One region of the Shewanella sp. 38A_GOM-205m genome, then DNA from elsewhere that is predicted to be linked to it. Evidence: predicted binding sites of a transcription regulator. Region 1 holds the regulator's gene; each other region holds the start of a gene.
The links. Region 1 encodes sigma-54, which starts transcription at its own class of promoters, with help from an activator protein. Its sites were predicted from a motif close to GTTGGCACGNNNNTNGNNT; they were not measured.

Region 2: the regulator sigma-54 is predicted to act here: its motif matches at 6,211-6,229, upstream of N512_RS0101060 (FlgO family outer membrane protein).
Region 3: the regulator sigma-54 is predicted to act here: its motif matches at 1,135-1,153, upstream of N512_RS0100350 (YggN family protein).

What each region holds. Positions count from the first base shown of each region.
Region 1 is NZ_JADP01000003.1:246,400-253,978, reverse strand. It holds gene mgtE (magnesium transporter) at 1-1,124, opposite strand, end outside; gene N512_RS0104270 (HPr family phosphocarrier protein) at 1,208-1,483, opposite strand; gene rapZ (RNase adapter RapZ) at 1,470-2,324, opposite strand; gene ptsN (PTS IIA-like nitrogen regulatory protein PtsN) at 2,321-2,764, opposite strand; gene hpf (ribosome hibernation promoting factor) at 2,767-3,054, opposite strand; gene N512_RS0104250 (RNA polymerase factor sigma-54) at 3,086-4,549, opposite strand; gene lptB (LPS export ABC transporter ATP-binding protein) at 4,645-5,373, opposite strand; gene lptA (lipopolysaccharide transport periplasmic protein LptA) at 5,370-5,903, opposite strand; gene lptC (LPS export ABC transporter periplasmic protein LptC) at 5,890-6,450, opposite strand; gene kdsC (3-deoxy-manno-octulosonate-8-phosphatase KdsC) at 6,447-6,998, opposite strand; gene N512_RS0104225 (KpsF/GutQ family sugar-phosphate isomerase) at 6,998-7,579, opposite strand, start outside.
Region 2 is NZ_JADP01000001.1:239,538-247,116, reverse strand. It holds gene flgD (flagellar hook assembly protein FlgD) at 1-53, opposite strand, end outside; gene flgC (flagellar basal body rod protein FlgC) at 69-485, opposite strand; gene flgB (flagellar basal body rod protein FlgB) at 488-886, opposite strand; gene N512_RS0101090 (CheR family methyltransferase) at 1,062-1,895, opposite strand; gene N512_RS0101085 (chemotaxis protein CheV) at 2,040-2,960, opposite strand; gene flgA (flagellar basal body P-ring formation chaperone FlgA) at 3,148-3,855, shown strand; gene flgM (flagellar biosynthesis anti-sigma factor FlgM) at 3,926-4,246, shown strand; gene N512_RS0101070 (flagella synthesis protein FlgN) at 4,246-4,677, shown strand; gene N512_RS0101065 (LPP20 family lipoprotein) at 4,962-5,429, opposite strand; gene N512_RS0101060 (FlgO family outer membrane protein) at 5,429-6,046, opposite strand; gene N512_RS0101055 (flagellar assembly protein FlgT) at 6,859-7,579, shown strand, end outside.
Region 3 is NZ_JADP01000001.1:72,293-79,871, reverse strand. It holds gene N512_RS0100350 (YggN family protein) at 269-1,072, opposite strand; gene glsB (glutaminase B) at 1,887-2,801, opposite strand; gene N512_RS0100340 (YggL family protein) at 2,801-3,124, opposite strand; gene trmB (tRNA (guanosine(46)-N7)-methyltransferase TrmB) at 3,147-3,863, opposite strand; gene mutY (A/G-specific adenine glycosylase) at 4,035-5,141, shown strand; gene N512_RS0100325 (oxidative damage protection protein) at 5,144-5,422, shown strand; gene N512_RS0100320 (HlyD family secretion protein) at 5,961-7,025, shown strand; gene N512_RS0100315 (DUF2955 domain-containing protein) at 7,015-7,579, shown strand, end outside.

The DNA.
Region 1 (7,579 bases):
GACCACAACAGGCCATTGAGAAAGCCGATGGCTAATTCCTTGCCGATAAGCCAGCGGGAGTTGCTCTGGCCTATGTGGCCGAGGGCGATACCGCGGATCACCAGCGCCAGTGTCTGGTTGCCGGCAACGCCGCCCATGCTGGGCACTATGGTCATCAGAATTGCTATGGTGGCAAATTTTTCCAGCGTGCCTTCAAACATATTGCTGACCGAGGCGGCCAGCAGGGCGGCAAACAGGTTGAAGGTCAACCATAAAGAGCGGCGAAAGGCGCTCTTGAACACGGGGCCGAAGGTGTCTTCATCATCGTCCATCCCCGCCATCCCCATCATGGAGTGTTCGGCGTCTTCTCGGATAACATCCACCACATCATCAATGGTGATTCGACCAAGCAGATGGCCTTCACTGTCGACCACTGGCGCCGAAACCCAGTCATGGCGTTCAAACAGCTGGGCCACTTCATTGTCCGGCATGGTGACGGGAATACTCTCAAGCTCGGGATCCATTATGCTGCGGATCCCGGCGGTGGGGTTACAGGTCAGCAGGCTGGAGAGCTTGACGCCACCGAGCAAAACATCGCGTCTATCTACCACATAGAGGGTATCAGTGGCTTCGGGCAACTCGCCTCTTTGACGCAGATAACGCAGCACCACATCGACGTTGACGTCCGGTCTCAGGGTCACTGTATCTGTGTTCATCAGACTGCCGGCACTGTCTTCCGGATAGGAGAGCGCCTGTTCGACCCTGGCCCTGTCTTGGGCACTCATGGAGTGCAGTACCTGTTTGTAGAGGGTATCCGGCAGGCTTCGCAGCACATAGGCCAGATCATCGGTATCCATACCCGCGGTCGCTCGTGCCAAGCGCTCAGGACTCATCAGGCTGATCAGCTGGTCTTTCATATCCTCACCCAGCTCTTCGAGGATCTCACCGCTCTGTTCCTGATCCACAAGTTGCCAGAGTACCTGACGGGTACGTGGCGGTGAAGATTCGAGAATAAAGGCGATATCCGAAGCTGTCATTCGCTGCAGCATGTCGCGCACATGCACGAACATACCACTGCTAAGAGCTTGGTTTAGTTGAGTAAGACGTTGTTCTGTCAGCTCTTGGTCGAGCGCTTCTATTGGCATGCAGTTCCCCCTGTGATGCAAAGCGAGGATATGTTACCTCAAGACAGGGGTGTTATAGAAACAAAGAGTGCAGCGCTAAGGCTTTAGCTGGCTTCGTCGAAACGGGCGTTGATCAGGGCGCAGATAGCGTCCATCGCGGGTTCGGCATCCGGGCCTTCGGCGATGAGGCGAATACTCTTGCCTTGACCGGTTTCCAGCATCAAGAGCCCAAGCACACTGGCGGCCGAGGCTTTTTTCTCGCCTTGGATCAGGGTGATATCGGCTTCGAACTCGCTGGCCAGCACCGCCAGCTTAGTGGCGGCGCGGGCATGCAGGCCCAGCTTATTGACTATGGTGACTTCCCGCTCAACCTTTGCCATTATTCAGCTCCCGGTGACGGGCCTGTACCTTGTGTTTGCTGTTGCCAAAACGCTTGGCGAGCTGCTCAGCGACATAGACAGATCTATGCTGGCCGCCGGTGCAGCCTATGGCTATGGTGAGGTAACTGCGGTTGTTGCGTTCCAGGTGCGGCAGCCAGGTTTCCAACAGATTTTCTATCTGCCAGATAAACTTGTTCACCAGTGGCTGGCGGCTGAGAAACTCCTGCACAGGTTCATCCAGCCCGGTCAGTGGCCTGAGCGCCGGCTCCCAGTGGGGGTTGGGCAGAAAGCGCACATCAAACATGAAGTCGGCTTCCTGAGGCATACCATGCTTAAAGCCGAACGACTCGAAGTTGATCACCAGTTCTTTATCGACACTGCCAAGCAGAATTTCCCGCACTGTGTCACTGAGTTCATAGATGTTCAGCGCCGAGGTGTCTATGTAGTGATCCACCAGTTTCGACATGGGTTCCAGCAGCTTGCCTTCGAGCTTGATGGCGTCCTGCAGTGAGACTTTGCTCTTGGACAGGGGGTGCAGTCTGCGGGTTTCGCTGTAGCGCTTCAGCAGCACTTTATCGGAGGCGTTGAGGAAGAAGCTGGTCAGTTGGGTGTTTTCCGGCAAGGCCGCCAACTGTTGTTCCAGCACCTTTTCCTGATCCGGCATATTGCGCACATCTATGCTGATGGCGACCAGATCATTGCTGCCTCGGAGGTTTTCCAACAGGCTGCCAATCATGGGCAGGGGGAGATTATCCACACAGTAGTAACCCAGGTCTTCGAGTACCCTGAGGGCAACGGATTTTCCGGAACCGGAGCGGCCTGAGACTATGGCGAGTTTCATCCTGTGATCACCTGATAGAGTTCTGTTTCGTCGCTGGATTTACGCAACTGCTTGAGTATCGCCTTATCGCTGAGCTTTTCAGCCATGGCGGATAGGGTACTCAGGTGTTGCTGACATTGATCTGCGGGCACCAGGAGAGCGAACAGTATGTCCACCGGCTGGTTGTCTATGGCATCGAAGGCGATAGGCTCTTCGCATTTTACCAGCACGGCAATCGGCTCTGTAATGTCCGGTAGTCTGCCATGCGGAATCGCAATACCATTACCTATACCTGTGCTCCCCATCTTTTCGCGGGCCAAAAGGCTTTCAAAAATCGCTTGAGAGGAAAGGGTGGGGTACTGGGCGCTAGCGAGATCGCTAATCAGCTCCAGTACCTTTTTCTTACTGCCCGGAGTGGCACAGGTAGTGCACTCCGGCCGCAGGATGGTACTCAGTTCCATCGTTAGTGTTTTGTCAGCTTTTCTTTGTGTTTAATGACCTGACGATCCAATTTATCAATCAGAACGTCGATGGCGGCATACATGTCGGCATGTTCAGAAGTTGCATAGACTTCGCCGCCTGTGAGGTGGATCTTGGCTTCGGCTATCTGTTGCAGTTTTTGTACATTGAGCACAACATGCACATTATTGATCTGTTCGAAATGGCGTTCAAGTTTAGAAAACTTACTTTCCACGTAGTCACGCAGTGAGTCGGTGATCTCGATATGATGTCCTGTCAGGTTGATTTGCATAGAAAGATTCCTCCAATTTCCAACTGTGGATTTATAAACTCTTACGCTGGTTCGACGGTGGTATCATCATAGCCTCGCGATACTTGGCTATGGTGCGTCTTGCAACGTTGATTCCCTGTTCTGCCAGAAGTTGCGCCATCTTGCTGTCGCTCAAAGGCTTCTTCTGGTTTTCCGCTGCCACGAGCTTCTTGATAAAAGCCCTGATCGCCGTGGAAGAGCATTCTCCGCCATCTTCGGTGCCGACATGGCTGGAGAAGAAGTACTTCAATTCAAATATTCCCCTGGGGGTATGCATATACTTTTGCGTGGTGACCCTGGAGATGGTCGATTCATGCATCTCGACCGCCTCGGCAATATCGTTGAGTACCATGGGTTTCATGGCCTCTTCACCATATTCAAAAAATCCCTGCTGGAGCTGCACTATACAGTTGGCCACCTTGAGCAGGGTTTCGTTGCGGCTCTCCAGGCTCTTGATAAACCATTTGGCTTCCTGAAGATGACCACGAATAAACTGGCTGTCTGATTGACTGCGGGCGCTACGAGCCATGGCAGCATACTGCTGATTGATCCCGAGTTTGGGCATACAGTCCGGGTTGAGTTCTACTACCCAGCGGCCGTTTTTCTTCCAGACGCTGACATCAGGGATCACATATTCCTCGTCCATCGGCTGCACCAGCAAGCCGGGGCGGGGATTGAGACTCTGGATAAGGTTGATGGCTTCACGCAGCTGATCTTCCTTGAGCTTGGTCTTGCGCATCAGGGTGCGGAAGTCGCGGGCGGCAATGAGATCCAGATGTTCGTCAATCAACAAGCGGGCGTCGGCCAGATGCGGGGTGTCGGCGTTGAACTGTTGCAACTGGATCAGCAGGCATTCGCGCAGATCTCTGGAGGCGATGCCGACAGGATCGAAGTGCTGGATCCGCTTGAGTACTGCCTCGACTTCATCGAGCTCAATCTCAGGGTTGCCCATGGCTTCGAGGATCTCCTCTGTGCTCTGGGTCAGATAACCCTGCTCGTCGATGGCATCAATAATGGCGGTGGCAATGGCGTCGTCGGTATCGGAAAACGGGGTCAGGTTCTTCTGCCATTCCAGATGTTCATAGAGCCCTTCGCTGGTTTCCCCCTGGAAGGGCATATCATCTTCACGGCCCATGGCCGGCCCGGAGGCACTGGCGGCGGTAAAGACTTCGTCCCAGGTGGTATCCATAGGTAATTCATCCGGCATAGACTCATTGTTCAATGCCTCTGAGGTTTCTACCGTGGAACCATCTTCCTGCTTGGCGCTCAACTCGCCGGCGTCGTTTTCCTTGTGGTTGTCGTCGATAGCGTCATCCTGGTTGTCCTCGGCCATTTCCAACAGAGGGTTGGCTTCCAAGGCTTCCTGGATTTCCTGCTGCAGCTCAAGGGACGACAGTTGCAGCAGGCGAATAGCCTGTTGCAACTGAGGTGTCATGGTCAACTGTTGACCCAGTTTGAGCTGGAGTGACGCTTTCATTATACCGCTAATCCCTACTCGTTATTTTTCAAGGAAAAAATTCAATAATAACAAACTATAATACCCGGAATTGCCACCGGATGACATGATCCTAACTATAGCCTGAATTGTTCGCCTAAGTACACAGCGCGCACTTGCTGGTTGTCCAAGATTTCAGCGGGTGTGCCCTCGGCGATCAACTGCCCATGGCTGACTATGTAGGCTCGCTCACAAACGTCGAGTGTTTCGCGAACATTGTGGTCTGTGATCAGCACCCCCAAACCGCGGGATTTAAGCTGTTCGATGATTTTCTTGATATCGATAACTGAGATGGGATCCACACCGGCGAACGGCTCATCCAGCAGAATGAACTGTGGATTGGCGGCCAATGCCCGGGCGATTTCCACTCGGCGGCGTTCTCCGCCGGAGAGGGACATCCCCAGGCTGTCACGTATGTGGGTAATATGGAATTCTTCCAGCAACTGTTCGAGTTGTTCCTCGCGCTCGTCGCTGTTGAGTTCTTTGCGGGTTTGCAGCACGGCCATGATGTTGTCATGCACCGACAGCTTGCGGAAAATACTGGCTTCCTGTGGCAGGTAGCCTATGCCTTTACGGGCACGCAGGTGCATGGGATCCAAGGTCAGCTCGTCGTCGTCAATGAAGATACGGCCCTTGTCACTCTGTACCAACCCAACCACCATATAGAAGGTGGTGGTCTTGCCTGCCCCGTTGGGGCCCAGCAGCCCCACGATTTGGCCGGTATTGACCGACAGGCTGACGTCTTTGACGACGTTGCGTTTCTTGTAACTCTTTGCCAGATTCTGTGCCGTCAGGGTGCTGGTCATTGCGGCTCCTGCTGCTGTTCTTTCTTATTGAGATCCTGATAGTTTTCCGGCTGGATAACAGTGGTTACCCTGTCTTGGCCTTTGCCGCTGCTTTCCGCTTCCAGCTGCTGCTTGTTGATGTCGTAGACTATCTTCTCTGCGGTCACTTCGCTGCCGTCTTGTTCTACTTTGGCCTGGCCCAGCAGGGTCATGATACGACTGTCTATGTTGTAGTGGATCTCTTTGGCCTTGGCACTGGCCAGACGGCCGTCTTCCAGTTTCTGGGTATAGGTAGCGGGTGAGCCCTTGGCCACCAGGATCCGCTCGCCACTCTTGTCTTCTGTGTAAGCCGTGAGTTCATCGGCCAGCAGTTTTAAACTGCCCTGGGTGACTGTGACAGGCCCGCCGTATACCACACGCTTGTTTTTGATATCGGCAAACTGATTAGCGGCGCTGATCTCTACTTTTTGCAGCAGATCTTCTTCAATGGCCACTGCCGACAGGCTTGTGATGCACAAGAGGGCACCGATAAAAAGCTTACTTGGTTTCATAGGTTCCTTTCACCTGACTGGTCAGCTTCACTTGCTGAGCATTGAGATCGGCGTACAGGCCGGATCCCTTGATATTAAAGTCTTTGCCTTCGATCAGGATCTCGCGATCTGAGGTCATGATCATGGTGTCCAGATCCAGCTCCACATAACTGGTTTTCAGGCTCTGGATCGGTTCATTGGGGCTAATGGCGTCGATGATAACATTATTTTCAAGTACCACTCGGTTACTCTTGCGATTGAGCCTGCCTTCGTTGGCAGACAGACGCCACTGTGCCTCGCCCTTGTCCGGATAGACCAGATAAACCGGTTGGTTGAAGAAGGTCTTTTCACTGGCTTCATAATGTTCCATGTGCGCCGCGGCGACCCTACTGGCGACATTGCCCTGCTCATCAAAGTTGACCGAGCGCAGGTCATCGGCGACAAAGTCAGGCCGAACCACATCTACAGGCGCCTCACTCTGTTGAGCGTTGCGCTTGTTCTGCACCTGCCAGTAAAGGATAAGTGCAGTGGAGAAAAACAAAATAATGGCCAGGGTGACCCTATTCATATACTCATTCCGTGGGCATTTTCAAATTTGTCCTGACTGAGCAGGATAAGATCCGCCAGCTCCCGGAGTGCACCATGGCCGCCGGCAATCTGAGTGACCATGTGGCAGTGCTGCCTTACCCAAGGATGGCCATCGGCTACGCAAACCGCCAGCCCCACTTGCTTCATCACCGGCAAGTCGACAATGTCGTCACCTATATAGGCCACTTGTTCAGGCTCGAGGTCATAGTGCTTAAGCAGCGCCTCATAGGGCTCCAGCTTGTTGTCTATGCCTTGATAAATCTTGTCTACCCCCAGGGCCGTCATGCGGTTTTCGACTATCTGGGACTTGCGGCCGGTGATCACCGCCACCTGAATGCCGCAGGACAGCAGCGAGCGCACCCCATAACCATCGCGGGTATGGAAGGCCTTCAGCTCTTCGCCGCTGTTGCTCATATAGATGCGGCCATCGGAGAAGACACCGTCAACATCACAGATAAGCAGTTTGATTTTGGCGGCTCTTTGCCAGTTATCTTCGCTTATGGGCCCGTAGAAACCTTGATGACTCATCAGATAACCCCCGCCTTGACCATATCCAGCATATTGAGAGCCCCAATCGGCTCATTGGCGCCATTGATGACAATAAGACCGTTGATGTCATTCTCGTCCATCACCTTCAGCGCCTGCGCCGCGAGGATATTGTCACCACTGGTGATGCAATCACGGGTCATGACGTCGCTGATTTTTGTAGTACGCAGGTTGACTCCGGCGTCTATGACACGTCTCAAATCACCATCGGTGAAGATACCCACGAGTTGCTTCTGCTGATTGACCACGGCGGTCATACCCAGGCCCTTCTTGGAGATCTCATACAGGGCGTCGGTGATACAGATATCTTCTGTGACCAACGGCAGCTCTTCGCCTTTGTGCATCACATCGCTGACCTTGAGCAGCAGCTTGCGTCCTAAAGCGCCGCCGGGATGCGACAGGGCAAAGTCATCTTTGGTAAAGCCCTTGGCTTGCAGTAGCGCGACCGCCAGGGCATCTCCCATCACCAGGGTGGCCGTGGTGCTGGAGGTGGGCGCCAGACCCAGCGGGCAGGCTTCTTCAGGCACCTTGATGCACAGATGCAGCTGCGCCAGCTTGGCCAT
Region 2 (7,579 bases), on a different contig from region 1:
TCCCCTTTGACACTTATGCTGTCGAGGAAGGGGTTAACTGAACTTACACTCATGGGCTATGTCTCCCTTTATTTGCCCATTCTCAGGGTCTGCTGCAGCATGGACTTGGCTGCATCGGCCACCTGGACGTTCATCTGATAGGAGCGGGAGGCGGAAATCATATCGGCCATCTCTTCCACTACATTGACATTGGGTTTGTAGATAAAACCATCGGCATCGGCCATGGGATGATCCGGCGAATACTCTTTCAACAAGGGTTTATCGCTTTCCACTATGCCCTTAACCTTTACCGCAGCGCCTTGTTGCTGTTGACCATTGGCCTTGGCCAGCTCGGCCTCAAAAATGGGATGCCGCGCCTTGTAGGTCTTATCGATACTGGAAGAGACGGAATCTGCGTTGGCTATGTTACTGGCGGTAGTATTCAAGCGCACAGACTGCGCCGACATTCCCGACCCCGCAACATTGAAGATATTGTACAAGCTCATGATTAATCTCCTTTCAATGCCTTTTTCATCCCGGCGAACTTACCGTCGAGGAACCCAAGCGACATCTGATATTCAAGCGCATTTTGCATAAAGGCCTGCTGCTCTTTTTGCATATCGACAGTATTGCCGTCACCCGTGTCCGGCTGATCCGGTACCCGATACTGCACATGCTGGGCTGTCAGCGCCTTGAGGTCGAAATGCTTTTCAGAAGTTGCCGCCATGCTCATCCCCTGTTGCCGCCCTTTTGCCGCCTGCAACGCCGAGGAAAAATCAACATCCCGAGCCTTATAATGTGGGGTATCGGCATTGGCTATATTGCTGGCAAGCACTTCGGCACGCTGGGCGCGAATGCCCAGAGTGTATTGATGTATGCCAAGGGCCTTATCGAAACTGATCGCCATAAAACCGCCTCCTCCAATGACTCGACAAAAACAAAGCAAGCTTTGTGCCAGATGTAGAGTGGAGGATAACAGATAAGGCAATGATGGCCGTTAGGGTGAAAGGTAAAACAGAAAAGGCCCGTCCAAGTTGACGAGCCTTTCAAACTATTTAATTAAAAATCAAATAATTAGGTGGTTAATTTTTCTTTTGATAATAGATGCCTGGGTTACAGCGCACCATGTCAAATTCATCGGTCAACCCGGCAATCGATTCACTGGCGCCCAAAAACAGTATCCCCTTGGGATTAAGGGCGGCAGCAAATTGCCGCAGTATTTTTGCCTTTGCCTCCGGCGCAAAATAGATAAGCACGTTGCGGCAAAAGATAATGTCAAACTTGCCGAGTAAGGTGTAGCTTTCAAGCAGGTTGTGGGCCCGAAAACTCACCAAACGGCGCACATTCTCTTTAACCCGCATATTGCCGTTGGGCAGGGCTTCAAAAAACTGACGCTTGCGCTCTTCAGACAGGCCGCGGGCCAACGCCAGCTTATCGTATTCGGCGTTTTTACAACGCTCCAGCATGGACGGCGACAAATCTGTGGCCTGAATCATGGCGCCGCCCGGCAAAGCACCCGGCTTACGCTGCTGATATTCAAGCACTGTCATCGCCAGTGAATAGGGTTCCTGGCCGGATGAACAGGCTGCCGACCAAATCTTCAACGGTCGCCCCAGCTTGGCATAACCGGGCAACAATGTATTGCCGAGCAGGTCAAAAGGATACTTGTCCCGAAACCAGAGGGTTTCGTTGGTGGTCATGGCATCGACGACTTCAGCGCGTAACTGACGCTCGGTGGGCCGCATCGACTGCTTAACTACGTCCGACAGGGATGGCAAGCCATATTTCCCCATCAAAGGCGCCAAACGGCTGCGAACCAAATACTGTTTGTTCTCACCCAATACAATGCCACTGTGCTGTTCAAGAAACAGCCTGAATTGATTGTACTCAGTTTCTGCGAGAGATTTATCTGGCACCTTAGTGTCCTAACTATCCGTGAAAACGTCGCTGCAACTCAATGCAGCGCCATTTAAAAACTGGGTCAGCGTTATACCCCAGCCCCATTTGCAACACAAGACATCAAACTCACTATAGTCATAAAAATCCACAGCAGACAGCGACTATAAACTCAGATGCTTGTTAACTGCCGATGCCAATTCATCGGGGTTGAACTTGGCAATAAAATCGTTGGCGCCCACTTTTTGCACCATGGCCTGGTTGAACACCCCACTCAACGAGGTATGCAACACCACCTTGATATGTTTCAGCTTGGGATCATCACGGATCTCGGCGGTCAGGGTATAGCCATCCATTTCCGGCATCTCAATATCTGAAATAATCAGCGGGATCTCATCGGCGACATTGTCCATCTCCGACGCGATGCTTTTCAACTTATCCAGCGCTTCCCGGCCATCTTTGGCGGTATCTATCTGCAGGTTCAACGAAGACAGCGCCCGAATGATCTGCTTACGGGCCACCGAAGAGTCGTCAATCACCATAATATGATAGTGCTGCTCTCTGTCGATTGTGAGAGATTCATCGATTTCTTGACTGATGTCTGTCTTAACCGGCGAAATTTCATCGAGAATTTTCTCAACATCGAGAATTTCAACCAACTCACCTTCGATTTCGGTCACCGCGGTCAGGTAGGAGTATCGCCCTGCCCCTTCCGGAGGCGGCATGATGGACTCCCAGTTCATATTGATGATCCGCTCGACAGACTTCACCAGGAAGCCCTGCACGCTGCGGTTGTACTCGGAAATAATGATGAAGCAATCCTTGACATCATCTATGGGTTTGCCGCCGGTCGCCGCACTGAGGTCGATAACCGACACTGTGGTGCCGCGAATATGGGCCACGCCCTTAACGAAGGAGTTCAACTTGGGCAGTGCCGTCAGCGGTGGGCACTGCAGAACCTCTTTAACCTTGAACACGTTGATCCCGAACCTTTGCCTGCCGTTGAGTTTGAACAACAGAAGTTCGAGACGGTTTTGTCCGACCAGTTGAGTGCGCTTGTTGACTGATTCAAGAATGCTCGACATAAGGCTGCCTTGTTGTCTTTGTATTGATAAATACCTGCTGTCACGCAGACAGGCATACTATTTGCTTTGTCCAAGACACTGGGTCTCAGTCAAATTTCTGACTAAACCTGTGGTGAAGCCAGCACTGGGATCCGCGAATCATTGAAAGTATAGGTGTAATCTGGCGAGACAAGCTAGCCCGTTCATTATGAAAGTAAATTTTGCGTACATTTTGGCTACAATTTTAATGCCCATCCCAGCGGTGGCGGCAGAGAATAGCTTTGTTCCCAGTATATCGGCCGTAGAAAGCCTGGCTAAAGAGGCAGTTGCCAAAAAAGTGCTGGCGGCCGAGAATGCTCAAATTACCATCACCCCGCAGCGACTGGATTCCAGGCTCAAGCCCCCCAGATGCAATTCGCCTTTGACGGCCGAACTTGCCAGCGACAGAGAGATAAGCCGCAACAATACGGTACGCATAGGTTGTAACAGTCCGGAACTCAGCTACCCGTGGCAAATCTATGTCTCGGTGCGGGTGGATATCAGTTACCCTGTGGTAGTGGCTACCCAGACACTGGCCCCGGGCACTGTGCTTGGGCCGGAAAATCTGGCGCTGCGTTACATAGATGAAACCAGTTTGCGCGGCGCGCAATTTGACGATATAGCCACAGTCACAGGTACCCGCCTCAAGCGGCGCATAGCCAAAGACTATCCGGTATTTGCCGCCAATCTCTGCTTTGTCTGCAAAGGTGACAGAGTCTCCATCTATGCCCGTAACGAGAAGTTTCAAATAAAAACTGTTGGTGAAGCCCTGCATGATGGTAACCTTGGGGAACAGATTCGGGTAAAAAACACTCGCTCAGACAAAGTGTTGGAGGCTACTGTCACCAATGTGGGCGAAGTGGAAGTTCGAATGTAAAAAATGCTAAAGTTCCACTTGGCGGTGCCGATAAGACAGCAAGGTAATCAGAGAAAAGGCTGGAGCCGAGATGGCTATGGATATTAAACAACTGCAAAATCAACCCAGGGTGAACACAGGTTCAGTCCCCAAGAACACAGCTCAGAGCAGCCAAACAGCTCAGCAAGGTGCTGCTCCGCAGAAAGCTGACTCTGTTGTGGTGTCACAACAGGCGCAGCAACTGCAAGGAGTACAGAGTAAAATGGCCTCCCTGCCGGAAATAGATCAAAAGAAGATCACCGAAATTAAATTGGCGATCGCCGAAGGCAGATATAAGGTTGACCCGGAAAAACTGGCAGCCAACATATCTCAATTCGAATCAGAACTGAACGAACTCAATAAAGGGTCCTGATGCCTGATACCCCGGATATCACCAGCCTGATAGCACAGCAGACGACTCAACTCGAGCGTCTGCTGAACTTGATTGAGCAGGAAAAAAACGCCCTGCTGGATCGCAATGCCGATAATCTGCTGCAACTGGCCAAAGACAAGGGCGACCTGCTCAATGAGGTCAAGGCGGTAGATGAGGCGCTCTCCTCTCATCCTGAACAAGCCAAACTCAGTCAGCCACCATTGGCCGAACAGGTCAGTGAAGCTCGCGAACTATTGGCCGCTTGCCAACTGCGCAATCAGGAAAATGCCGGCCTGATAGAGCTGAGCATGGCCAGTATCAATCGCCTGGCGCAAGCGCTGCAGGTCAGCCGTAACGCCTCCAGCCTGACCTATGACGGCAAGGGTAAAACCTCAACCATCGCCACCCTGGGCAACGATCTCAAGGCTTGATTAAGACCCGGCTGCTGTTGCTTATAGCTTATTGCGTAAGCTCAACTCTTTAGCGAGAATCATTGCCTGTGGTCCCTGCCCTAGGCTGAAATCAAGATGGTAACCAGGGCACTCAACCCAGAACGCAAAGCTCAGCCCTCAATTCAGCAACACATCTTAAGCCATAAAAGGCCACAAAAAAGCAGCCAAACAAGGCTGCTTTTTGCTTATGCCAATTGAAGGTGCGAGCCACTCTCTACAAAATTTACAAAAGTGAACGCCGCGAGGACTTATTCGCTACCGGCCTAAAAATAAGTGATCTCTTTGACTCGCTGGGGGCGATTTTGCTGCTGATACAGATCCCACACCCGGGCGAAATCCAGCTCCAGTTCGGTCACATAATGATCTCCGGCCGGATAACTGCGCACCACCTTAGCGCCGCGGATCACCCCGGAAACCGAGGCCTGGATATTATCGCCTTTCAGCATCCAGTCACTGACTTTGCTGTCGGCCGACAATCGCTGACCATAGACTTGTTCGGCCAATTCACGATAAGCAGCAATCTTGGATGCCTGCATCGCCATCAGCACCTTTTGCGACTGTTCCTTGGCCGGTTGGCTGGCCAGCGGGGCATAGCCTATTGCCGTCAGCTTGGGAAAACTGCTCGGCGCCTCAGTCTCCCACTGCACATATCTGTCCTTATCGGCGCAGCCCCCGAGAATTAACGCCAGCGCCAGCGTGGCCAATGACAGTGTTTTGTTCCAATGCTTCATTACTTGTCTCCCACTATCCGGCCCTTATCCTCACCACGGCTTTCGTAGCGATAAAGCAGCCCTTCTTTTGACACCACCTTATTGGAAGGCGCCAGGTAGCCGGGCAGCTCTTGCTCCTGTACCCGCACACCGGCTGCCGAAAGCACCCGGTTGTTGTTGACGTTGACAATTCGGCTGTTGAACAGCATTTCACCTTTGGCCTGACTCATGCTGGTGACCAGTACATGCTCCACCGCTATATCGGTCGGCAGTTGCTGCCAATCACGGGTAAGGATGAAATCCCCCTGGGACGTTACCCGCACCGCATCGGCCAGGTTCAAATCCACCAGGTTGAAACCGCGCTGATGAAAGGCCGTCATCAGCCCCTGCTGCAGTTGTGAAGCGAGCGCATTGCTGCTCTGCATGTCTTCCACCATCACAGGTGTCATCACCAATAGCGGCTGGGTCGGCTTGAGAGCGTCATTATGAGTTACCAACTCATCAACCAATTGCTGCGCCAATAGATTGACTGGCGCCGCTTGCGACTTGACCTCGGCCTGCTGTTGCGGCGAAGTCATGCTGCAAGCAGGCAGCAAGAGTAAAGGCAATATACACAGGGCTTTATACATAATATCCATCCCACTGGTACCCTGGCGGGCACTTGCTTTATTGAGGAACCTGGCGACTCTTGGACCTGGCATGAACCTTGGCCTACCTGACTTATGCCGCGCTTTCTCCGAGGTTGTCATTAAGCACTACTGCTAACTCGATTAGCGCCAAGTTCCTTTCACTGGGTAAAGCTATGCAAATAAAATACCAACCTAAGTTAGGGAAGGTGCGAGCAAGTCCCATGTGTGCTCTGCGTCGGCTTACGGGCTTGGATGCAAGGCGTGGTTCGCAGCAAATGGCCTTAGTCCTTTGCAAGAAGCACAACACAACAGACAGGCCTGTAAACCACGCCCTTCGGGGCTTTCACAGCAACCGGCTCTCTGCGTTATCCGACTTCGACAGGCCCCGGCATGCCTTCAGTCAGATGCCTTGAACGCCAATTGCTGTGCAAGCCACTCTCTACAAAAGAGAAGGCCACGAGGACTTATTCGCACCTTCCCTAGGCCTGCAGACCAAGTACAAACAGATGACACCGGCGAACAAACCCAGTTGCCTGGCAGCTTATTACAGGCTTTTACGAAGATGTTTAAAGGGCTTATCTACGCCTTTTCATTACCCACACCTTCATCTGCCCCTTCAATTTACCCACTGGCAGGCAATGGGAACTTATATTCTCTGTTCCCTTATCGGCAAACTCTTGCCGCGCTTTAGTTATGGTCGCAAACTGCGCTGCATCAGCTGTGATTGGATGGCGCTGGCATAAAATTTGAATAGCAAGCGATACCAGTTTAAGTGGCGGCAAAATTCCGTCACCCTGACTCCTATTTTGAGGAACCGTCTTATGAGATTGCGCCCCTTGCTCTTGCTGCCGCTGCTGGGCATCAGCCTGAACGCCATGGCAGAGTGGACCGAGGCCCGAGGTGAAGCCAAAATAATCAATGGCAATTTGACCCAGGCACGGGAAGCGGCAATGGACAACGCCATCAACATGGCCTTGCTCTCCCGTGGTGGCAGTTTTCAATCGACCCAGAGTGTCAGCCAGGGGCGCTTGACCCAAAACGATTTCAGCCTTTCCAGTCAGGCGCAGATAAGCAGTGTCGAACTGGTCAGCGAAATGCGCCAGGGAGACAAGCTCAAGGTGGTTATGCGGCTCGATATTCTCGATGGCCCGGATAACAAGTGCCAAAGCTCAGCCATCAAGGCCGCTATCCTGGTGCCACAGGCCAGCATTAAGGACAGAAGCCAACTGCGTTATGGTCAGTTGGAAAATTTCCAGCGAAGCCTGTCCGAACGGATAGCGGCAACGCTGGATAAACAATCCTCCACCAGTTTTGCCCACCTGCACGCCAAAGAGCGGCTGGATATCAAAGAAGAGCTTATCAATATCCGGGGTTACCGTTTGCCGACCTGGATAAGTGAAATTACCGACAGCCAGTATCTGTTGCTGCCGCAAATCATAGATATCTCCACCGAACCGGCCGAGTCCGGCTTTATGGGCCTGTGGGACAGCGAGCCTCAGCGACTGTTTCAGTTGCAGCTCAGCCTCTATCATGGGATCAGCG
Region 3 (7,579 bases), on a different contig from region 1:
AAAGCGACGGGCCTCACCGTCAAGACCCCAAAATGGGGTGTGGGCTGCCGGGTTTTGGAAAGCGCACTGGGTAGAGTCACTGAGTCCTGACTTGGGTGTCAGTTTTATTATTTTTGCGAAGTATACCAATTCTTTCTTATTGACTCTAACCCAAGGATAGCCTTGAGCCAAAAAAACCGCCGCAGTGATGGCATAATCAACAGACAACCAATAAAAAACCCCTGTATCAAGGGAGGGGAAGATACAGGGGGAATCACCAGCTTAAATCTTATTGCTGCAGTTCAACCTTGCCGGACAGTACCTGGAATTCGCCCAGCTCAGGGATCTGTTTGCGTAACTTGTCTTCCAGCACCACCAAACGTTGGAAGTTGTCGCAAAGCGCGTCGGCTCTCTGCTCCATCTCCTGGGCGCGGGACTCCATTTGTACTTCAATATCCTTGCCCATCTTTTCCATTTTCTGGCTGAAGGCATTGATCTTCTCATCAAAGGTTTCGCCCTCACCTGACATCATGGCGCTGCCCATGGCCATCATCAAACTGCCTAGCGACTGCTGTACCAGTTGCTCTATTTCTTTGGAAAACTCATCACCAAAGGCGTTTTCCAGCGACGCTTCAGTGGCCCCGAGGAAGTACTGGTCACCATTGCGATGAGCCACTTCATAGACTCGCTGTTGCAGACTGCCCATGGTTTCATCCAACTTGGCACCGGCGGCATCACCCAAGAGTGGTGTCAGGGCCATGCTCACGGCCTCGCTCGCCATGGTAACGGCATCTTCCACCAAAGAGATGACTTCGGGTAACTGCTGAGCCATGGCATCCGAGTACTCGTTGACAAGCTTGCTCTGCTCGGCATTCAAGGCCACTTCTTCACCTTCCACGTAGAGACGGCCCGGCTCAATTCGATAGTGTTCTTTCCCTTGATTACTGACACTCAGCTTCTTGGGTTCCAGTGAGATGTCGTAGTTTAGCGACATCTCGCATTGCTCATCTCTTGGCTCAAAGTTGATCGCCATAGCAGGCGCCGCCGCAAACAGTGCACACACCAAAGATATTCCACCAATCGCTTGTTTCATTCTGTCTTCCCTCTCGTTTTAATCTGCCGAGTAAACTTGGTTACCGCTTATAGCTCAGAATAAAGCAGACTTTGTGCCAAAGTTATAATTAACTGATACTAAAAGAGTTAATATCAAGTAAGGCAGCAGAATATGAAAATCGACCATCTAGGAGTGGCAAATTTTACCAACTTGTAGCCGTTATGATGAATAAGACACAAGAGACCAAAGAAAGGTTTAACTGGGAATACTCTGGATGGCCAAGACTGTTCCTTTTCTTCACTGCATTCGGGATTAAAAGCCATAATAGCCGCTGTGCCAGCGGCCTAAAGTCGTGGTGTTCCACACCACACCGGGCAAGAGGCTTTGCTTGTCCAAAGCCCCTTGCATCCCCAAGGACACCCCGACGTAGCCGAAATCCCCGCTGGCTTATGAAACAAATTGGCTACACTCAGGACTCGCATCCGTGCTCGACCTTCGAGCCTCTACATCCCTGTCTCGGCTACGCCAATTTGCAACAACGCCAGCGGCGGCTCCGAAGGGGAGTCGGTGCAATTCTGTAAGAGCTAACTTGTTTGAAGCGACCTATATGCCCGCAGACATACACCTCATTTTCAGGCACAGGCGGAACTGTGACCTTCCGAGCCAGGGATGGCGAGGCAGAGCTTACAGGGACGTACTTGCAGCGAGTCACAGGATCGCCTGTGCATAAGCCTGCGGCAGGCAATGAGAAACATCCGTCGCCGGAAACCCGGCAAGCGCCTAATGTGCAACTTTAGGCTGAAAGCTATGGTATGGCGTAAAAAACAAAGGCAGCGGAGTGCTGCCTTTGGGATCAGAAGATTGAGCGGCCAACGGCCAGCCTGAGTTGCTCCAGCGCTGCCGTACCGGCGAGTGAGTTGCCGCTGCGGTCAAGCTCCGGCGACCAGACACAGATGGACATGTCACCGGGGATCACGGCGATTATACCACCACCGACACCACTCTTGCCCGGCATGCCGACCCGATAGGCAAACTCACCGGCGCCGTCATAAAGCCCGGATGTAGCCAGGAGCGCATTGAGTCTGCGGCTCTGCAGCGGTGATATCAGCTCTTTGCCATCCAATGCCTTACCGCCTTGGACCAGATACATCATGGCCCGGGAAAGATCGGCGCAGCTCATTTTCAAGGCGCAGTAATGGAAATAGCTTCGCAGCACAGTATCCACATCATTGTTGAAGTTACCGAAGGACTTCATCAGATAGGCAATCGCGGCATTGCGGGCACTATGCTGATACTCGGAATCGGCCACCACCTTGTCGTAGCAGATATGCGGATTACCCGCCAAACGCCGAACCACTTCCAGCATTCTGTGCTTGGGCGCTCCGAGGCGGCTCTGCAGCAAGTCGGCTATGACCAGTGCCCCGGCATTGATAAAGGGATTACGGGGAATGCCGCGCTCCAACTCCACCTGCACCAGAGAATTAAATGAGTGACCCGACGGCTCTTTGCCTACCCGGCTCCAGATTTCGCTTTCTTCATAGAGTGTCAGCGCCAGTGTCAGGCTGAACACTTTGGAAATACTTTGAATGGAAAAAGGCTCTAAATAATCCCCTGCCCCCACTGTGGTGCCGTCGGCCATGGTGACGGCAATCCCCAGCTTGTTGGCATTGACCCGGGCAAGGGCCGGAATATAATCCGCCACCTTACCCTGGCCAATCAGAGGGCGAACCCTGTCGAGCACCTGCTCAAGCAAGGCCTCGTCCGGGATTAGCTCCACCAAATGTCGTACAGCTCAGTAACTTCCAACTCGCTGATTGGCTGAGCTTCCCAGAATGCCTTGACTGCGCTTCTGTCATCTTCGGTGCACTTGCCAATTCTTTGGGTGGCAATAATGCCTTCCCACTCTCTGTGGCCACCACCGTGGAAGCCCAAGCCTCTAGGTTCTATGACTTCATCAATAAAACGGTCAACCAGGGGATCTATCTGTTCCTCCGACACTGAGTCGGCAAAACGCCAACTTACGTCAAATCCCAACTCCTGGAATTCATCAACACGCAACTTCTTGCGCAAACGACGACTGCGAATAGCCATACTGCTTCTCCCTCAGGTGTAATTACTCTGTACGTTCGAACATCAGATCCCAAACACCGTGACCCAGGCGCTGGCCACGGGCCTCGAATTTGGTCAACGGACGATAATCCGGGCGTGGCACTACAGTGCCATCGCTGGAAAGGTTACGATAGCCGGAGGCGGCATTCATCACTTCCAGCATATGCTCGCTGTAGTTTTCCCAATCGGTAGCCATGTGGAACACACCGCCAATTTTCAGTTTACGGCGCACCAACTCGGCAAAGGCCGGCTGCACTATGCGGCGCTTGTGGTGGCGTTTCTTGTGCCATGGATCGGGGAAAAACAGCTGCAGCCGCGCCAGAGAGTTATCGGCAATGGCGTGCTCCAGCACTTCCATGGCATCGTGATGGAATACTCTCAGGTTGGTGACTCCGGCTTCGCCGGCATCGGCAAGACAGGCGCCCACACCGGGCTTGTGCACTTCAATACCGATAAAGTTAAGCTCGGGGGCTTCCTTGGCCATGGTCACCAGTGAGGCACCCATACCGAAACCTATCTCCAGCACTGTGTCTGCCTCACGGGCAAAAACGGCGTTCAAATCCAGAGGCTCTGGGGAGTAATCCAGCCCCATGCTGCCCCAATGCGCTTCTATGGCCTGGGCCTGGCCCTTGGTGAGGCGACCCTCACGCAGCACAAAACTTCTTACTTTGCGCAGATACTTGCCTTCTTCGTTAAACTCGGCCGTTGTGACTTCGCTCATTTTTGCCCCTAGAGAGGTGTGAAAAAAGAAGGGCATTATCCAAAGTTCACCATACAGTGCAAGCCCTGATGCTGAAAAAGTATACCAACAATCCACAAGAACGAAATAAGTCAATCATTTGGGGGGATCAATCTCCTTGTTTCGCCCCTTGGCTGCGGCTACACTGCGCCGATGAACAAAACAGCCTCTTTCGCAGAACGTATCATAAAATGGTACGACTTGAATGGTCGCAAGACTCTGCCATGGCAACAGCAAAAGACCCCACACAAAGTATGGATTTCTGAGATTATGTTGCAGCAGACCCAGGTCGCGACTGTTATCCCCTACTTCCAAAAATTCATTGCCCGTTTCCCCGATGTCGTCAGCCTGGCCAATGCCGACACGGACGAAGTGCTGCATCTGTGGACAGGTCTGGGCTATTACGCCCGCGCCCGTAACCTGCACAAGGCCGCCATCAAGGTGCGTGATGAGTTCCAAGGCGAGTTTCCAACCGACTTTGACTCGGTACTGGCACTGCCGGGCATTGGTCGCTCAACCGCAGGTGCGGTGCTGTCGCTGTCTTTGGGGCAACATCACCCCATATTGGATGGCAACGTCAAACGGGTACTCGCCCGCCACGGCGCCATAAAAGGTTGGCCCGGGCAAAAGGATGTGGAAAACCAACTCTGGCAGCTGACTGAAGCACTCACGCCCAAGGCCGAAATCCAAAAATACAACCAGGCGATGATGGATATAGGTGCCACCATATGCACCCGCTCCCGCCCCGCCTGTGACCAGTGCCCGGTCGCCCGCGACTGCAAGGCGCAGCTAATGGGGCGCCAGGGCGAATTCCCCGGTAAGAAGCCGAAGAAGGCGATTCCGGCCAAAGAAGCCTGGCTACTGGTGCTGGAACACAAGGGCGAGATCTTGCTGCAGCAAAGGCCACCCGCCGGGATCTGGGGCGGCCTCTGGTGTTTCCCCGAGTTCAGCAACAGACAAAACCTGCTGCAAGCCGCCAAAGCCTTAGGGCTTGCAGAGCACAGCATCACTGAGCTACCCGGTTTTCGTCACACCTTCAGCCACTTTCACCTGGACGCCCAGCCTATGCTGCTGCGGCTAAAGAGCAAAGTAGCCACAGACACGCTGCTGGACCAAGGTCACAGCGCCCAGAGTAAAGACAGGGTAATGGAACCCAAACCCTGTCTCTGGTATAACTTAAACCAACCTTCCCGGGTGGGACTGGCCGCTGCAACAGAGCGGGTATTGGCCAGCCTGGAACCGAGTCTGACCAAGGAGTAAACATGGCACGCACAGTTAACTGCGTCTATCTCAAGAAAGAAGCCGATGGCCTGGATTTCCAACTGTATCCCGGCGAACTCGGCAAGCGCATTTTCGACAGCATCAGCAAAGAGGCCTGGGGCCTGTGGCAGAAAAAACAGACCATGCTGATCAACGAAAAGAAACTTAACATGATGAATGTCGATGATCGCAAACTGCTGGAAGACCAGATGGTCGCCTTCCTGTTCGAAGGTCAGGAAGTACAGATTGAAGGCTATGTGCCACCGGCAGAAGATGAATAAGCCGCTGTAGCTGTAGCAAGCGAAATGAGAAAAGGCCCTTATGGGCCTTTATCTTTACTGTTAACCAGTTTTAAGAATCAATTCTCGTTGTTCACTAATCCAGCCAACCAAAATGCAAAGTTAGGTTTTATTGACCACTAATATTTCTCAGAGCTAAAAGAACAGACTCAAGACGAGCCGATAAGTTACTCCTGCCAACAAAATTATCAACGTACTTACGCTAAGTACTTACACTAATAGTCTTACCAGCATAGCCGCACAATATGCAGCCAATAGAATGGTACTTTGCTACGTTATAGTCTTTCCCCCAACAGACCTTATATATCGTCCGTAAAGTCCCATTGCTGTACCAGTGTGTTTAACAAGCTATCTGAGACTTCCTCAAGTCACTCCAACACACTGTAATCAGAAAAACTTATCCAAATGAGTACTCAATCAAACTATCGTCCCCCAAAAAACTATCAAACATTTATTAACAAACATATAATTTCAGACACAAATGCCACGTGCTATAGCAGATCGTCAAGAGAGTTACCCTATGTCCCAAGCAGAGTCCTCCTCCAGAAAGTTGAGTTTTTTCATCATTGGCCTCGTCTTTTTCATTTGGCTCTATAGCTTGTGGGCTGATCGTGTAACCCCAATGACAGGGATGGCCAGAATCCACTCTTATCTGGTTAGAGTCGCTCCCGAAGTTTCAGGCAACATTACCGAGGTCAAGGTCAGAAATAACCAGGTGGTGGAACCCGGCCAGACTTTATTTGAAATTGATTCCAGAAATTATCAAATCAACTTGCGCACGGCTCAAGCCAACCTGGCTATTGCTGGGCAAAATATCGGTGCCAGTACTGCAGCCGTTGAAGTCGCGCAAGCCAAAGTGATTGAGTCATTGGCGGCGCGCGATAATACCAGAGAGCAAGCGGCCCGAATCACTGAATTGGCAGCAAAAGGCGTATTGAGTAAAGCTGAGCTGGATAATGCGATTGAAGCCAGGGATCGAGCCCAAGCCGCCTTAAATGCAGCAGAAGCCTCTCTGGTACAAGCAAAACAAAACCTTGGTCCTGAAGGACAAGACAACCCGCAGATCCTCGCCGCAATAGCCAGCCTGGAAAAAGCAGAGTTAGACTTACAACGCACTAAAGTTATTGCCCCTTCCAAAGGTATTGTGACCAACCTACAACTCACTGTTGGGCAAAAAGCCAGTGTAGGCTCTCCGCTACTTACTTTTATCGACCCAAGAGGTGTCTGGATATCGGCGCTGGTAAGAGAAAATTCTCTGGAGCATATCCGTGTCAATCAAAAAGTAAAAATTGTCATGGACGCTTTACCGGGTCGAGTGCTCGAAGGAAGAGTCGAAAGCATAGGCTGGGGCACGGGAGGGAGTAATGAAACGGATCAGGCTACCGGTTTTTTAGTCGCAAACAATAACTCCCTAAACGCGCAACGGTATCCGGTTAACATTATCTTTGAGAACGGTAATGTGCCCGGTAATGTTCGTTATGGTTCTAAAGCAACGGTTGCATTCTTAACCGAGCAAAGTAGCTTTGGTGATTGGTTGGCGTCCATCTGGATGAACATTCTGAGCGTTTTGACTTATGTTTCATAGTACAGCAAATTCAATCATCAGGCTGGTTTTCACACCAGCGCTGCTCCTGTTCTATCTCATATATTCAGGCGCCGCCATACCTGTTATCGCCCCTGTATTTGTAGTGATATTGTTTACCCTGATGCCATCCAGGCCACAGCTTAAGGTGCTATTAAAGCTACTGGTAGTACTCCTGTTTATCAGTTTTGGCATAGTAACACTGGGAAATCTGTTGATAGGTACGCCCACTGGATTTTTACTGTTTACTTGGTCACTGATGTTTCTGAGCTATTACCGTGGCCATCAAGATCCCAAAGATATTATTGCCAATTTAACTTTAGTTATCGTCATTTTCATGGTGGTAATGAAGCAACAGATGTCCATACCATTAAGCGTCTTACCATGGACATTGTTCGAAAGCTTTATCATTGCGGTGTTGGCAACCTACCTTGGTTTTTGGTTATTTCCTGGTGACGAGACAAATATCCCGCCCGATGAAACCAGCATTGAAGGTGCTGATAAAAACATGGGGAAAATCGTCTTTAAAGCAACCGCTACAAGCATTGTGCTTTATG